Regions from separate parts of the Streptomyces sp. AM 4-1-1 genome, predicted to be linked through region 3. Evidence: riboswitches for the same ligand, from Rfam matches in the RefSeq annotation. Region 3 holds a riboswitch; each other region holds the start of a gene.
The links. A riboswitch is a leader RNA that binds a small molecule or an ion and turns the genes downstream of it on or off. The one in region 3 is predicted to bind cobalamin.

Region 1 (3,269 bases), 1.3 Mb from region 3:
GTCACCTGGTTCCTGCTCGGCGGCGACCTCTACACGGCGTACACCTTCGTCGCCGTCCCGGCGGCGATCTACGCGGCGGGCGCGGCCGGCTTCTTCGCCGTCCCGTACACCATCCTGGTGTACCCGCTGATCTTCACCTTCCTGCCCCGGCTCTGGTCGGTGTCGCACAAGCACGGGTACGTCACCACGTCGGACTTCGTCCGCGGACGCTTCGGCTCCAAGGGGCTCTCACTGGCCGTCGCCGTCACCGGCATCCTCGCCACGATGCCGTACATCGCGCTGCAACTGGTCGGCATCCAGGCGGTGCTCGACGTCATGGGCGTCGGCGGCGGCGAGAACACCCACTGGTTCGTCAAGGACCTGCCGCTGCTGATCGCGTTCGCGGTGCTCGCCGCGTACACCTACTCCTCGGGGCTGCGCGCACCCGCGCTGATCGCGTTCGTCAAGGACGGACTGATCTACATCGTCATCCTGGTGGCGATCATCTACATCCCGATCAGGCTCGGCGGCTTCGACGACATCTTCGCCAAGGCGGGCGAGGCGTTCGCGCGGAAGAATCCGGCGACCGGCGCCCCGCGCGGGGCGCTCGTCCCCGGCGAGGCCGGGCAGTGGGGGTACGCCACCCTGGCCCTGGGCTCCGCGCTCGCGCTGTTCATGTATCCGCACTCGATCACCGCGACGCTCTCCAGCCGCAGCCGTGACGTGATCCGCCGCAACACCACGATCCTGCCGCTGTACTCGCTGATGCTGGGGCTGCTCGCGCTGCTCGGCTTCATGGCGATCGCCGCGGGGATCAAGGTGGACAACGGACAGCTGGCGATCCCCCAGCTCTTCGAGAACATGTTCCCCGACTGGTTCGCGGGCGTGGCCTTCGCCGCGATCGGCATCGGCGCCCTGGTGCCCGCCGCGATCATGTCGATCGCCGCGGCGAACCTCTTCACCCGCAACATCTACAAGGACTTCCTGAAACCGGACGCGACCCCGGAGCAGGAGACCCGGGTCTCCAAGCTCGTATCGCTGCTGGTGAAGGTGGGCGCGCTGGTCTTCGTCCTGGGCATGGACAAGACGGTGGCGATCAACTTCCAGCTGCTGGGCGGGATCTGGATACTCCAGACGATGCCCGCCCTGGTCGGCGGCCTGTTCACCCGCTGGTTCCACCGCTGGGCGCTGCTCGCGGGCTGGGCGGTCGGCATGGCGTACGGCACACTCGCCGCGTACGGTGTCGCGAGCCCGACCCAGAAGCACTTCGGCGGATCGTCGAAGGAGATTCCCGGGCTGGGTGAGATCGGTTACATCGGGCTGACGGCCTTCGTGCTGAACGTCGTGGTGACGCTGGTCCTGACCCTCGTCCTGAACGCGGTCAAGGCACCGGCCGGCACCGACGAGACGTCCGCCGCCGACTACACCGCGGACGCGGGTGACCCCGGCGTCCAGGAGGTCCTTCCTCCGGCCACCGCGGGCGCCCCCGGCGGTCACTGACCCCGCCGGGCCACCGGACCCGCCGCACGGGCCCCAGCGGCCCGCGAAGGCGTGGCGGGAGCCCGTTCCCGTCCTCCCGCCGCCTCCCTCCTTGCCCGGCGTTCGAGTGACCGCGACACAACATGTGGGGGCCGCTTCATGGAGCGGCCCCCACATGTATGCTCGTGCTCGCTGTCGTCGTAGGGGAATCCGGTGCGAATCCGGAACTGTCCCGCAACGGTGTGATCGGTGTGCTTTCGCGCACCCGTGAAGTCCGAGGACCTGCCGTCAGCGCATCCGGCTCGACCGAACCGGATTGCCGATACGTCCGGGCCTCGCGGAGGGCCGGTGGACGCCGTACGGAGTGCTGCCCGTCCCGGGCACCCCCCTGCCGGCCCCCGCCTCCCCACCGCGGCCCCGAGCCGAGCGAGGGAGAGCACCACGTGACCATCGCGCCAGCCGATCCGGCTTCAGTCGCGGAGATCCAGACCGACGGACCTGAGGGCGACGGGCCCGGAACCGTACTGCTGCGGCTCCTGACCGACCTCACCGCCGACCTTCCGGACACCGACCCCGGCCGCGTCGCCGCCGCCGCGCTGCGGGGCCGCAGCGCCCGGTCGGACGCGGCGGAGCTGCGCGGTCTGGCCACCGAGGCCGCCGCCGGTCTGATCTCCGAGGACCCGGCCTACTCCCGGCTCGCCGCCCGCCTCCTGTCCCGCAGCATCGCGGACGAGGCGGCCGGTCAGGGTGCGGTCTCGTTCTCCGCCTCGGTCGCCGTCGGTCACCGCGAGGGTCTGATCGGGGACCGTACGGCCGAGTTCGCCGCCTTCCACGCGGACGCCCTGGACGCCCTGGTCGGGCAGGCGCTCGCCGAGGGCGCGGACGACCGGTTCGGTTACTTCGGGCTGCGGACGCTGCACAGCCGCTACCTGCTGCGTCACCCGCTCACCCGTCAGGTCATCGAGACCCCGCAGCACTTCATGCTGCGCGTGGCCTCCGGGCTCGCCGAGGAGGCCACGCTCGACTCGGCCGCGGGGACCCGGGCGCTGGACGAGGTCGCCGCGCTGTACCGGCTGATGAGCCGGCTCGACTACCTGCCGTCCTCGCCGACGCTGTTCAACTCCGGGACCCGGCACCCGCAGATGTCGTCCTGCTATCTGCTGGACTCGCCGCTGGACGAGCTGGACTCGATCTACGACCGCTACCACCAGGTGGCCCGGCTCTCCAAGCACGCGGGCGGTATCGGTCTCTCGTACTCCCGCGTCCGCGCCCGCGGTTCGCTGATCCGGGGCACCAACGGGCACTCCAACGGCATCGTGCCGTTCCTCAAGACCCTCGACGCCTCGGTCGCCGCGGTCAACCAGGGCGGCCGGCGCAAGGGCGCCGCCGCCGTCTACCTGGAGACCTGGCACGCGGACATCGAGGAGTTCCTCGAACTGCGCGACAACACGGGCGAGGACCAGCGGCGCACGCACAACCTGAACCTGGCGCACTGGATTCCGGACGAGTTCATGCGCCGGGTCGACGCGGACGGCACCTGGTCGCTGTTCTCGCCCGCCGACGTGCCCGAGCTGGTCGACCTGTGGGGCGACGCGTTCGACGCCGCGTACCGGGCCGCCGAGGCCAAGGGGCTGGCCCGCAGGACGATCCCGGCCCGCGAGCTGTACGGCCGCATGATGCGCACCCTCGCGCAGACCGGACAGGGCTGGATGACGTTCAAGGACGCGTCCAACCGGACCGCGAACCAGACGGCCGAACCGGGCCGCGTGGTGCACTCGTCCAACCTCTGCACCGAGATCCTGGAGGTGACG
Region 2 (3,269 bases), 360 kb from region 3:
GCCGGGAAGTTGAACGGGGTGATGCCCGCCGTGACACCGATCGGGCGGCGCAGCGAGTGCACGTCGATGCCCGTACCGGCGTTGTCGGTGAACTCCCCCTTCAGCAGGTGCGGGATGCCGGCGGCGAACTCCACGACGTCGAGGCCGCGGGCGATGTCGCCGTGGGCGTCGGCGACCGTCTTGCCGTGTTCCGCGGAGAGGAGCCGGGCGAGCGAGTCGCGTTCGGCGTCGACGAGTTGGAGGAAGCGCAGCAGGACGCGGGCGCGGCGCTGCGGGTTCCACTCGCCCCATTCCTTCTGGGCCTCGGCGGCGTCGGTGATCGCCGCCTCCGTCTCGGCGCGGTCGGCCAGCGGGACGCGGGCCTGTACCCGGCCGGTGTTGGGGTCGTACACGTCGCCGTGGGCGCCGGACGTTCCGGCGACGTGCTTGCCGCCGATGAAGTGGGTGAGTTCTCGGACCATGGGAGCCTGCTCTCGTCAGGGTGTGATCCGGGGATGGCACGGCGGACCCGCGGCGCGCGCTGTGGGGCGCGCCGTCGGCCGCTTCGTGGACGCAGGGGCGAAGTGGCCGTCAGGGCGTGGGAATTGCGGCTCTGCGGGCGTGCTCGCCTGGGCCGGGAACATGGACCGGTGCCATGCGTGTCTGCTCCATCCTCGTGGAAAACACGGAACACCCCGCGGCCGGTATCCTGACTCCCGGATCGGCGCGCGTCCTCCTGCCTTCCCGACATCTCGCTCGTCAGTGGCGTTTCCTGCGAGGACGTGCTCCCCGGTCACAGTGGCGGGACCGCGCCGGAATCGCACCGGCTTCCCTGCACCGCGGGCCTTGGCCACGAACATATAGTTGGACGTCCTAGTAAGTCCACCCCACCCGCCGCGGACCGGCCGGGCGGGGACATCGGTTGTCTCATTTCGGCGTCCGGCATGCGGGCAGAGGTGTTCGGGGCGGGTGCGAGCGCCTAGGGTGGCGGTGCAGCTGGTTCGCCCCGTCCGCCAGACGGGATGCGTCGTAAGAGGGAACCCGGTGGGAATCCGGGACTGCCCCGCAGCGGTGAGTGGGAACGACCGCCGTCATCGAGCACTGGGCCCGTACGGGACCTGGGAAGCGACGGCCGCTAGGTGTCCGCCCTCGGGCGGACGTGCCCACGAGTCCGAAGACCTGCCACTGCCCGCGCACGGCCTCGTGCGCGGTGATTCCGGTGACCTCGAGGGCGGGTCGGCGCACACACGGACGGGCATGCTCGGGCGACATCGAGCCGCGGCCCGTCGGTTCCGTCACCCCTTCGCGCCCTCGTCCCGTCCCGGGTCGACCCAGGCACATACTCGCGAAGGAGAGTTCCGTGACCAGCAAGCCCGCAGCCGCGGCGGCACGAGCGACCGTGTACGGCTACCCCCGACAGGGCCAGAACCGCGAACTGAAGAAGGCCGTCGAGGGGTACTGGAAGGGCCGCGTCACCGCGACCGCCCTCCGGGACACCGCCGCCGAACTGCGCGGTGCCCATTGGCGGCAGCTCGCCGCCGACGGCGCCGACGAGGTGCCCACCGGCGACTTCTCGTACTACGACCACGTGCTGGACACCAGTGTCATGGTCGGCGCGGTGCCGGCCCGGCACCGGGACGCGGTCGACTCGGACGCGCTGGACGGCTACTTCGCGATGGCCCGCGGCACCCAGGACGTGGCGCCGCTGGAGATGACCAAGTGGTTCGACACCAACTACCACTACCTGGTGCCCGAGCTGGGCCCCGACACCGTGTTCACCGCCGACTCCACCAAGCAGGTCGCCGAGCTGCGGGAAGCACTCGCCCTCGGCCTCACCGCGCGCCCGGTGCTGGTCGGCCCGGTCACCTATCTGCTCCTGTCGAAGCCCGCGCCCGGTGTCGCGGCCGACTTCGAACCGCTGACCCTGCTGGACCGGCTGCTGCCCGTGTACGCCGAGGTCCTGGCCGATCTCCGGTCGGCGGGCGCCGAGTGGACGCAGATCGACGAGCCGGCCCTGGTCCAGGACCGCACCCCGGCCGAGCTGAACGCGGCCTCCCGCGCCTACAACGCGCTGGGCACGCTCACCGACCGGCCCAAGCTGCTGGTCGCCTCGTACTTCGACCGGCTCGGCGAAGCGCTCCCGGTGCTCGCCAAGTCGCCGGTCGAGGGCCTCGCCCTCGACTTCACCGGACCGGCCGCCGCCAACCTCGACGACCTCGCCGCCGCGGGCGGTCTGCCCGGCAAGCGGCTCGTCGCGGGCGTCGTCAACGGCCGCAACATCTGGATCAACGACCACCAGCAGTCGCTGGCGACGCTCGGCACCCTTCTCGGTCTCGCCGACCGGGTCGACGTCGCCGCCTCCTGCTCGCTGCTGCACGTCCCGCTGGACGCCACCGCCGAGCACGACATCGATCCGCAGATCGCCCGCTGGCTGGCCTTCGCCCGGCAGAAGACCGCCGAGATCGCCGTGCTGGCCCGCGGCCTGACGCACGGTACGGACTCCATCAAGGCCGAACTCGCCGCCAACCGGGCCGACCTGGCGTCCCGGGAGAGCTCCGCCCTCACCCACGACCCGGCGGTGCGCGCCCGCACCTGCGCCGTCACCGACGCCGACGGCCGCCGCTCGCAGCCGTACCCCGAGCGCGCCGTCGCCCAGCGCGCCCACCTCGGACTGCCGCTGCTGCCCACCACCACCATCGGTTCGTTCCCGCAGACGACCGAACTGCGCACCGCCCGCGCCGATCTGCGCGCCGGGCGCATCGACCACACCGGGTACGAGGCACGCATCGAGGCCGAGATCCGGGACGTGCTCTCCTTCCAGGAGAAGGCGGGCATCGACGTCCTGGTGCACGGCGAGCCCGAACGCAACGACATGGTGCAGTACTTCGCCGAGCAGCTGACCGGATACCTCGCCACCCAGCACGGCTGGGTCCAGTCGTACGGCACCCGCTACGTCCGGCCGCCGGTCCTGGCCGGTGACATCTCCCGCCCCGCACCGATGACGGTGCGCTGGACGGCGTACGCCCAGTCGCTCACCGACCGCCCGGTCAAGGGCATGCTCACCGGTCCGGTCACCATGCTCGCCTGGTCCTTCGTCCGCGACGACCAGCCGCTCGGGGAGACCGCCCGGCAGGTCGCCCTGGCACTGCGCGACGAGGTCGACGACCTGGAGGCGAACGGCACTTCGGTCATCCAGGTCGACGAACCCGCGCTGCGCGAGACCCTGCCGCTGCGCGCCGCCGACCACGCCGAGTACCTGGCCTGGGCCACCGAGTCGTTCCGGCTGGCCA
Region 3 (3,269 bases):
CTCTGGAAGGAGAGGCCGCTGAGGTTCGTACCGAACGCGTTCGAGCGGTCGGCGACGGTGACCGTGGCGTCGCCCGGCCACCGGGTGCCGGTGCCGGGACTCTGCCCGCCGCACGCGTTCGCCGTACCCCTGGTCGGTGCGGATGTCGTGGTGAACGGCCCGGCGCCGTCGGCGCAGCGGCCGTACGTGGTCGTGGCGTGGGCGGTCCAGGTGTACGAGTCGACCGGTGTGGAGCTGTCGGGCCGCAGCAGCCGTACCGAGTCCGAGGAGCCCAGTCCGAAGGACGACTCGACGTCGAGCACGAGATGCCCGCCCGGGGCCAGCGAGGTGCCCGACGCGATGGTGTAGGTGTGCGAGTCGTCGTCGTCCTTGACGATCCAGCGGGAGACGTCGGCGGACGCCGAGCCGGTGTTGACCAGTTCGACCCAGTCGCCCGGCGTACCGCCGCTCGACTCGATCTCGTTGATCCGCACCGTGCTCTGCGCCTGGGATTGGGTCTGTGCTCGCGTCTGGGGCTGCGGGAAGGTGCGGGCGCGGCTCTGTTCCGGTGTCGGGGGCTGAGCCGACGCCGACGCGCCGGACAGACCCAGTGCCACGACGGAGAGGGTGGCAGCGGTGAGATGGACTCTTCTACGCCAGTGCGTTCGCAATGCGGCCGGTCCTTGTCTCGGGGAGTCGGTCGGTCGAGCAGCGCATACGCGCTCGTCGCGAAGCCTGCGATACCCGGACGACGGGCGGTTGAACGCACCGGGAACGGAGAACGCCGGGAACACCGTCCGGCGACGCGCCCCGAGCGGCCCGGACCCGTGCGCTCGCGCGGGGTTCCCCGCGGCCGCTGCCGCGGGGAACCCCGCTCCGTCAGAAGGCGCTCCAGGTGAACGCGACCTTGTCGCCCGCCTTCAGCCGGAACTGGCAGCCGCCCACCGGGGTCGGGGCGCCGTTCACCGAGATGTTCCAGTACGCCGTGGCGCCGCCGCTGACGCCCTTGATCGTGTCCACGCTGAAGTCGTCGAAGGACGGGTACCAGGTGCCGTCCCAGGTGAAGTGTCTCTTCCTGGCGGCGTCGTCGAGCGTGGCGGTCGGCGTGGCACCCGCGTTCGGGTTCTGGCCGCCGTTGGTGCCGTCACAGGTGTGGGTGCCGCCGGTTGCGGTGGTGACGTCGTGGCCCCTGGTCCGGACATGGCCCTTGAAGAGGACGCCGTCGGGCCCCTGCACGTTCAGGGATACCGTGATCGGCGCGTTGGCGCGTACGCCGTGGCCGTGCGCGGTGGCGGGAGCGGCGGCGGTGACGGTGAGGCCGAGTACGGCCGTCGATATGGCGAGGGTGCGGGCCAGACGCTGGCGCATGGTGATGCCTTCCGGTGTGTACGGGCCCGGCGCGGGACCCCGTACACCCGGCGCACGGGGATTCCCCGGCCGCGTTCCGGACGGAGGCGGCGGGGACCGGTGAACCAGGGGCCCGGGGCTTCACGCCGCAGACCGTGGCGGTGAGAAGCGGTACGCGTGGCGCGTCGGGATCTCCGGCTCGCGGCGCGTGTCGCGCCGCACACGGTTGCAGGTCAGTGCCGGATTCCCACCGGCTTTCCCCAGTCGCGCACGCATTCGGTTGTGGCTCCGGAATCGTCCGAAGTAGCTGGATCGTATGACAGTACGAGGTGGGGCGGGCGCGAATCCGGGTTTTCGTGTTCCTCGAACTCCCTTGGGGCCGCCTGGTGTTCATCTCACGGTCGGTCGTCGGCGAACCTGACCGGTGCCTGGAAGCGGGCCTTGCGGGCCGCGCGGCGGAAGGTGGCGAGGACGGCGGGTCCGGCCAGGACGACGCAGACGAAGTTGGTGACGGCGCGACCGGTGTCCCAGCCGAGCGAGGTGGCCAGGTCGAACGCGAGATAGCGCTGCCACTGCTCGGTGAAGGGGAGCCCCGGCAGATAGGCGATCGAGCTGTTCGGATCGAGGGAGAAGGGCCAGAAGGAGAGGTTGAGCAGAAAACCGAAGAGGTAGCCGGAGACCGATCCGTATCCGGCCAGCAGCAGGATCTCGCGGCGGCCGGTGGCCCGGGGCAGCAGTCCGGCCAGCATGCCCACGAAGGCGCAGCCGAACATCTGGTACGGCATCCACGGGCCGACCCCGCCGGTGATCAGCGCCGACGCGAACAGCGAGGTGCAGCCGAGGGTGAAGCCGAACCCGGGACCGTACACCCGGCCCGCCAGGACCAGCACGAAGAACACCGTCTCGATGCCCGCCGTGCCCGCGCCGAGCGGGCGCAACGCCGCGTTGACGGCGGAGAGCACCCCGAGCATGGCCAGCGCCTTGGAGCTGATGCCACCCTCGGCGATCTCGGACATCACGACGCAGAGGACGAGGACGAGCAGCACGCCGAAGATGAGCGGCGGCGCGTAGTTCGAGCCGAAGGTGCCCGGTGCGACGAGGAAGGGCCAGAAGAACGCGACCAGTCCCAGGAAGCCCGCCATCGCGATCACCAGGCCGGCGCGCGGAGTGACCCGGATGGCCGTCGTGGCACGCCCGATCATGAACCCGCCTCGTCACGGGTGAGTACGGACGTCACCTGATCTGCCGTCAGGTACGGGAGCGGTGCGAGGATCTTCGCCACCTGAGGGGCGAACACGGGCGAGGCGACGATGACTTCGGCCGTCGGTCCGTCGGCGACGATGTCGCCCTCGGCCATGACGACCACCCGGTCGGCCGCCCGGGCCACGAACTCGACGTCATGGGTGGAGATCACCACCGACCGGCCCTCGGACGCCAGGGCGTCGACGATGGAGATGAGCTGGGTCTTCGCCCGGTAGTCGAGCCCCCGGGTGGGCTCGTCGAGCAACAGGACCCGTGGGGCGGCGGTCAGTTGGATGGCGAGCACCAGGGCCAGCTTCTGGCCCTCGGACAGATCGCGCGGATGCGTGCCGCCGTCGATACCGGGAGCCAGCCGGTCGAGGACGGAGCGTGCGCGGACCCCGCCGCGCGCGCCCGACGACTCGACGTCGGCCTGGTCCAGTTCCTGCTCGACGCTTTCGAGATAGAGCAGATCGGTCGGGGTCTGCGGTACGAGGCCGACCAGCCGCCGGGCCTCCGCGGCCGGCAGGGCCTTCGGATCGGGCCTCTTCGCCCCGGTGTCCGGACCGACCCGCACGGTGCCGGATCTACGGGGCCCCGACCCCTGGAGTGCCCACAGCAAGGAGGACTTGCCCGAGCCGTTGCGGCCCATGAGGGCGGTGATCTCGCCGCCGCGCAGATCGAGATCGACCTCGCGCACGGCC

Region 1: linked by a shared signal. The riboswitch ahead of PZB75_RS21920 (ribonucleoside-diphosphate reductase subunit alpha) and the one ahead of PZB75_RS27055 (DUF4430 domain-containing protein) in region 3 are both predicted to bind cobalamin.
Region 2: linked by a shared signal. The riboswitch ahead of metE (5-methyltetrahydropteroyltriglutamate--homocysteine S-methyltransferase) and the one ahead of PZB75_RS27055 (DUF4430 domain-containing protein) in region 3 are both predicted to bind cobalamin.

The regions. Positions count from the first base shown of each region.
Region 1 covers NZ_CP119145.1:5,136,961-5,140,229, reverse strand. The annotation lists gene PZB75_RS21925 (sodium:solute symporter family protein) at 1-1,479, shown strand, start outside; cobalamin riboswitch at 1,621-1,763, shown strand; gene PZB75_RS21920 (ribonucleoside-diphosphate reductase subunit alpha) at 1,908-3,269, shown strand, end outside.
Region 2 covers NZ_CP119145.1:6,748,188-6,751,456, reverse strand. The annotation lists gene PZB75_RS28680 (CoA-acylating methylmalonate-semialdehyde dehydrogenase) at 1-461, opposite strand, end outside; cobalamin riboswitch at 661-849, opposite strand; cobalamin riboswitch at 977-1,164, shown strand; gene metE (5-methyltetrahydropteroyltriglutamate--homocysteine S-methyltransferase) at 1,340-3,269, shown strand, end outside.
Region 3 covers NZ_CP119145.1:6,389,552-6,392,820, forward strand. The annotation lists gene PZB75_RS27050 (lamin tail domain-containing protein) at 1-596, opposite strand, end outside; gene PZB75_RS27055 (DUF4430 domain-containing protein) at 859-1,347, opposite strand; cobalamin riboswitch at 1,497-1,634, opposite strand; gene PZB75_RS27060 (ECF transporter S component) at 1,722-2,528, opposite strand; gene PZB75_RS27065 (ABC transporter ATP-binding protein) at 2,525-3,269, opposite strand, start outside.